Regions from separate parts of the Rhodococcus sp. BP-349 genome, predicted to be linked through region 2. Evidence: predicted binding sites of a transcription regulator. Region 2 holds the regulator's gene; the other holds the start of a gene.

Region 1 (3,415 bases), 190 kb from region 2:
CGGGAACTCGCGCGCAGGACCGGGCCGCCACCACGGTTCCTCGGGCTGTTCGACCACCGGCACGATGGTGAGCCACGGGTTGGTGCGCGCCAGGTTCCACAGCGTGTCCAGGTCGTAGAGGTCGCTCGGATACTCGCCTCCGACGAACAGATGTACCCGCGGATTGCTGCTCCGCATCGCCATGTCCATCAGCTGGGCACGGAGCGGCGCGATTCCGGTGCCGCCCGCGATCATCAACACGTCCTCGCTGCCCGGCGCGGTGTCCAGGCTGAGTCCACCCAGCGGCGGCCCGAGCAGCCAGCGGTCTCCCACCGTGGTCTCCGAGACGATGGCCGGACTCACCCAGCCGGCCGACACCCGACGGACGTGGAACTCGATGCCGCGGTAGTCGTTGGGTGCGATCGCGGGGGAGAGGTACCGCCACATCCGCGGGCGCTGCGGGATCTGCACGCTGAGGTACTGGCCGGCGGCGAACGGAATGTCGGCGTCCGTCTGCAGGCGGACGATCGCGAGATCTTCGAGTACGCGATGGTGTTCGACCACCGTCGCTCCCCAGTACGGCGGCAGGTCCTCGGTGTCGGCCCCGACGGCCATCGAGTTGCAGATCATGGACACCACGCGGCGCCACGCATCGTCGGTCTCCACGGTCCAGACGCTCGGGTCCACCGTGGTGCGGAACGCGTCGACCAGCGCGTTCTGGGCGGCGAGGAAGTGCGCGCCGGTCAGGCCGTGCTTGCGGTGGTCACGCCCGAGTTGATGCAGGAAGGGTAGGAACTCGCGGTCGTCGAGGTGGCGGACGACGTGATCGACGGCACGTAGGAGGCGGTGGCGCTGCTGATCCATCGCGGCGGGGAAGAAGCCGCGGAAATCGGGGTACTCGGCGAACAGCCGAGCGTAGAAGGCGCCGGCCACGGTGTCCGCACCGTCGTCGGACAGCGCGGAGGCAACTCCGGCGCGCACTCGCGCCAGGGCCTGCGGGTCCAGCAATGGGCACCTTCGATAGTCGTGGCGGGTGACGGGTTCGTGTGCGAGTGGTGTGTCCGAGAGTAGTGGTCGTGTCCGGTCACGGCCAGCGCGCTGGGCGGCGCCCTCCTGCGTGGTGCGGCGTCAACAAACTTGAGCGGAATAGACTCAAGTCGACTAAGGTTGTTCTCGTCGACACACCCGTTCGACCCGAAGGAAGGTGACCGGTGGACTCGTTCACTCCCACCACGAAGACCCAGGCAGCGTTGACCGCTGCACTGCAGTCGGCATCCGCAGCGGGCAACCCGGACATCCGGCCGGCTCACCTGCTCGTCGCACTGCTCGACCAGACGGACGGCATCGCCGCGCCGTTGCTGAAGGCTGTCGGCGTCGACCCGAGCGCGATCCGCTCGCAGGCGCAGACTCTGGTGGACCGTATGCCGTCGGCCACCGGCTCCACCACCCAGCCGCAGCTCGGACGTGACGCGCTGGGCGCGATCACCGCCGCTCAACAGCTGGCCACCGAACTCGACGACGAGTACGTCTCGACCGAGCACCTGGTGGTCGGACTCTCGACGGGCGATTCCGACGTCGCGACGCTGCTCCAGAGGAACGGGGCGACACCGGCGGCGTTGCGCGAGGCGTTCACCACCGTGCGTGGGAGTGCCCGCGTCACGAGCCCGGACCCGGAGGCCACGTACCAGGCTCTGGAGAAGTACTCGACCGACCTCACCGAGGCCGCACGCAGCGGCAAGCTCGATCCGGTGATCGGCCGCGACACCGAGATCCGCCGTGTGGTGCAGGTGCTCTCGCGCCGCACCAAGAACAATCCGGTGCTGATCGGTGAACCGGGTGTCGGCAAGACCGCCATCGTCGAAGGCCTCGCCCAGCGAATCATCGCCGGCGACGTTCCGGAGAGCCTGCGCGGCAAGACCGTCGTGTCACTCGACCTGGGGTCGATGGTGGCGGGCGCGAAATACCGCGGTGAGTTCGAGGAGCGGCTCAAGGCAGTCCTCGACGACATCAAGAACTCGGCCGGCCAGGTCATCACGTTCATCGACGAGCTGCACACCATCGTCGGCGCGGGTGCGACGGGCGAGTCCGCCATGGACGCGGGCAACATGATCAAGCCGATGCTCGCGCGTGGTGAGCTGCGGTTGGTGGGCGCCACGACGCTCGACGAGTACCGCAAGTACATCGAGAAGGACGCCGCACTCGAGCGGCGCTTCCAGCAGGTGCTGGTCGGTGAGCCGTCCGTGGACGACGCCGTCGGCATCCTGCGCGGCCTCAAGGAGCGGTACGAGGTGCACCACGGTGTGCGCATCACCGACTCCGCCCTGGTCGCCGCTGCCACGCTGTCGGATCGCTACATCACCTCGCGGTTCCTACCGGACAAGGCCATCGACCTCGTCGACGAGGCCGCGTCCCGCCTGCGCATGGAGATCGACTCCCGTCCGGTCGAGATCGACGAGATCGAACGCGTCGTGCGCCGACTCGAGATCGAGGAGATGGCGCTGGCCAAGGAGACCGACGACGCGTCGAAGACCCGTCTCGAGAAGCTGCGCGGCGAGCTGGCGGACAGCAAGGAGAAGCTGGCCGAACTCAGCACGCGCTGGCAGAACGAGAAGAACGCCATCGATTCGGTGCGCGACCTCAAGGAGCAGCTCGAGGCGCTGCGCGGCGAGTCCGAGCGGGCCGAGCGCGACGGTGACCTCGGCAAGGCCGCGGAGCTGCGCTACGGACGCATCCCGTCGTTGGAGAAGGAGCTCGCGGAGAAGACCGCGGCCACCGTTCCTCAGGGTGACGTGATGCTGAAGGAGGAGGTCGGTCCGGACGACGTCGCAGATGTGGTCGCGGCGTGGACCGGTATCCCCGCCGGCCGGATGCTCGAGGGCGAGACGGCGAAGCTTCTCCGCATGGAGGACGAGCTGGGCAGACGTGTCGTCGGTCAGGACGACGCGGTCCAGGCCGTGTCCGACGCAGTGCGCCGTGCTCGTGCCGGTGTGTCCGATCCGAACCGGCCCACCGGGTCGTTCCTGTTCCTCGGACCGACGGGCGTCGGCAAGACGGAGCTCGCGAAAACGTTGGCGGACTTCCTGTTCGACGACGAGCGCGCCATGATCCGCATCGACATGAGCGAGTACAGCGAGAAGCACTCGGTGGCTCGACTGGTCGGTGCCCCGCCCGGATACGTCGGGTACGAGGCCGGCGGTCAACTCACCGAGGCCGTGCGTCGTCGGCCGTACACGGTGGTGCTGTTCGACGAGGTCGAGAAGGCGCACCCGGACGTGTTCGACATCCTGCTCGCCGTGCTCGACGAGGGCCGTCTGACCGACGGTCAGGGCCGAACGGTGGATTTCCGCAACACGATCCTGATCCTCACCTCGAACCTCGGTGCGGGTGGCGACCGGGACCATGTCATGGCGGCGGTGCGCAGCGCGTTCAAGCCGGA
Region 2 (3,415 bases):
ACTACCAACTCCAGCTGGTCCCGAAGATGCTGCGCATGCTGCGCCCCGATCTGACGATCGGCTTCTTCCTGCACATCCCGTTCCCGCCTGTCGAGCTGTTCATGCAGATGCCGTGGCGCACCGAGATCGTCGAGGGCCTGCTGGGCGCGGATCTCATCGGCTTCCATCTGCCGGGCGGCGCGCAGAACTTCCTCTACCTCGCACGGCGTCTCGCCGGCCAGCCGACCTCGCGCGGCAACATCGGAGTCCGCTCCAAACTCGGTGTGGTGCAGGTGGGTTTCCGGTCCGTGCGCGTGGGCGCCTTCCCCATCTCCATCGACTCGGGCGATCTCGACGAGAAGTCGCGGCGCAAGCCGGTGCGCGATCGTGCACGAGAGATGCGCGAAGAGCTGGGCAATCCGAAGACGATCATGCTGGGCGTCGACCGCCTCGACTACACCAAGGGCATCGACGTCCGTCTCGAGGCGTTCCTGGAACTGCTGACCGAGGGCCGGGTGGATCCCGAGGACGTCGTGATGATCCAGCTGGCCACGCCGAGCCGCGAGCGCGTCGAGAGCTACAAGCAGATGCGCGGCGAGATCGAGGGCATGGTCGGGCGCATCAACGGCGAGTTCAGCCGCGTCGGGCATCCGGTGGTGCACTACCTGCACCGCCCCATTCCGCGCGAGGAGCTCATCGCCTACTACGTGGCTGCCGACGTCATGCTGGTGACGCCCATCCGCGACGGCATGAACCTCGTCGCCAAGGAGTACGTGGCGTGCCGCAGCGACCTGGGCGGTTCCCTCGTGCTCAGCGAGTTCACGGGCGCCGCAGCCGAATTGCGGCAGGCGTACCAGTGCAACCCGCACGATCTGAACAGCGTCAAGGACGCGATGATGGCCGCGATCGAGCAGACGCCGGAATCGGGCCGACGCCACATCCGGGCGATGCGGCGCCAGGTCCTCGCGCACGACGTTGATCGCTGGGCGCGGTCGTTCCTCGCCGCGCTGGGACGCACCGGCGACGAGGAGCCCAACCAGATGATCTCCAACCGGGACATCGGTCAGGCGACGATGTGATGCGCGAAGACCGGTGACCGTGGTCGAAGCGCAAGTGGTGCAGTGCCATCGGCTGCGCCGTGATCTCCTGATCGTCCGCCTCGTCGGCGAGCTGGTTCCGTTCGCCGCAGGGCAGTCCGTCGCCGTGACGGTGCCCACCTCGCCGCACCTGCCTCGTCGGTACTCCCCCGCCCTGCCGCCGTCGCGAGACGGCAAGTACGAGTTCCACATTCGCGAGGTACCGGCAGGCTGGGTCAGTCGCAGCATCGTCCGCGAGACCCGTGAGGGCGACATCTGGACTCTCGACGACCCGGCGGGCGACCTCCGTGTCGACGACACCGACGACGACGTCGTGATGGTGTCGGGCGGAACGGGTCTCGCACCGATGCGCGCCCTGCTGCTGGGCCTGGCACGTCGACCACGACCCCCGCGAGTGCGGCTCTACGTGGGAGGCAGACACCCCCGCGATCTCTACGCCGCCGACATGCTGTCCCTGATGGCACGATCGGCCCCGTGGCTCACGGTGATCCCGGTGGTGGACGAGCCGGTGGACCCGCCGTACCGCGACGAGTTCTTCGACGCCGCCGAGGCCGTGCGGCTGCAGACGGCACCCGACTCCGGCTTCGCACCTCACGAGTACCTCGTCGGCCGCGTCGGCGAGGTGGTGGCGCGGCGCGGACCGTACCTGTCGCAGCGCGTGCTGGTGTGCGGATCACCGGCGATGTCGAGCTTCACGACGCGTGCCCTGGTGACGACGGGAACCCCGGCGGAGAACATCCGCACGGGGTGAGGGTCAGGTCTGCTTCGGGTTGCGCGGCGTCCACACGACCAGCGCGTTACTGCGTTGCACCGGAACGAGATCGCGTCGATACCCGGCGTGAACCTTGGCCAGCTCGGTCGCCATCTCGGTGACGCGGGCCTGCAGCGCCTCCACCTGATTGGTGAGTTCGATGATGCGCTTGATACCCGCCAGATTGACGCCCTCGTCCTGCGAGAGACGCTGCACCTCGCGGAGCAGCGCGACGTCGCGCGGAGAATACCGTCGCCCACCGCCGGTGGTGCGGAACGGCGTCACCAGTCCGAGACGGTCGTAGGTGCGCAGTGTCTGGGCGTGCATGCCGGCGAGCTCGGCGGCGACGGAGATGACGAAGATCCGGGCATCGGGGTCCGCGCCCGCGTCGCGCGCGTCCTGCGGATCGCTCGGCGTCCGAGTCATCTCATCTCTCCTCTCGCATCAGAACTGTCAGGCTCCGGGCCACCCGGAGCGGGGATCGAAACCACTCGCCTTCTCCGCCGCAGCGTAGGCCTCGAGGGCATCGCGTGCCGCGTCGTCCAACTCGGACGGCACGGCCACTTTCACCGTGACCAACAGGTCACCGATCTTCGACTTCTTGGGAATGCCGCGGCCCTTCACCCGGAAGGTGCGGCCGTCGACCGTGCCCGCCGGAACCTTCAGCCCGACTCGGCCGTCGAGCGTCGGCACCGACAGCGTGGTGCCCAGTACCAACTCGCTGTACGCGACGGGAACCGTGAGGGTGAGATCGTCACCCGTGCGGCCGAACACGGCATCGCTCTTCACGTGCACCGTCACCAGCAGATCGCCCGCAGCAGCGCCGCGCAGGCCGGCCTCGCCTCGTCCGGCCACCCGGACACGTTGCCCGTCACTGACACCGGCAGGAACACGCACGGTCACCGACCGGGTGCGGTTCTGCACGCCGGTGCCGCGGCAGTCGGTGCACGGATCGTCGATGATCGACCCGGTACCCCGGCAGTCGTCACACGGCTCGCTGAAGCCGAACGCGCCCTGGTTGCGGCTGACCACACCGGCCCCGTTGCACCGCGGGCAGACCCGCGGGCTCGTGCCGGGCTTCGCGCCGCTGCCGTGGCAGGTGGTGCACGATGACGGGCTCGTGATGGACAGCGGGACAGACGTTCCCACCGCCGCATCACGGAAGTCGAGTGTCACCTCGGCCGCGAGATCACTCCCGCGCCGAGGGCGCGACGACGCAGCCTGCGTACGTCCACCGGCCGCGCCGCGGTTGAACAGCCCGCCGAACAGGTCACCGAGATCGGCTCCGCCACCGGCACCTCCGAAGAGGTCACCGACGTCGAATCCACCGGCCGTCCCACCGCCACCGAAGTTGGATCCGCCACCCGGCGAGAAGCCGCCGCGTCCGAAACCACCACTGGCGAACAGGGACCGGGCCTCGTCGTACTCCTTGCGCTTCGCGGGGTCGGCGAGCACCGCATTGGCCTCGCTGACCGCCTTGAAACGCTCCTCCGCCTTCGCGTCGCCCGGATTGGAGTCCGGATGGTTGTCGCGCGCGAGCTTGCGGTACGCCTTCTTGATCTCGTCCTGCGACGCGGAGGAGGAGACG

The links. The regulator HspR, encoded in region 2, represses chaperone genes until heat shock. The targets are predictions, from matches to a motif close to ANNTGAGTNNNNNNNACTCANNT.
Region 1: clpB (ATP-dependent chaperone ClpB) is a predicted target of HspR. The motif match lies at 1,115-1,137, and genes of this name have one in related genera.

The regions. Positions count from the first base shown of each region.
Region 1 covers NZ_JABUDR010000001.1:376,746-380,160, forward strand. Annotated here, with positions in the region: gene HQ325_RS01815 (globin domain-containing protein) at 1-984, opposite strand, end outside; gene clpB (ATP-dependent chaperone ClpB) at 1,191-3,415, shown strand, end outside.
Region 2 covers NZ_JABUDR010000001.1:569,183-572,597, reverse strand. Annotated here, with positions in the region: gene HQ325_RS02720 (trehalose-6-phosphate synthase) at 1-1,058, shown strand, start outside; gene HQ325_RS02715 (FAD-binding oxidoreductase) at 1,078-1,827, shown strand; gene HQ325_RS02710 (heat shock protein transcriptional repressor HspR) at 1,831-2,253, opposite strand; gene dnaJ (molecular chaperone DnaJ) at 2,281-3,415, opposite strand, start outside.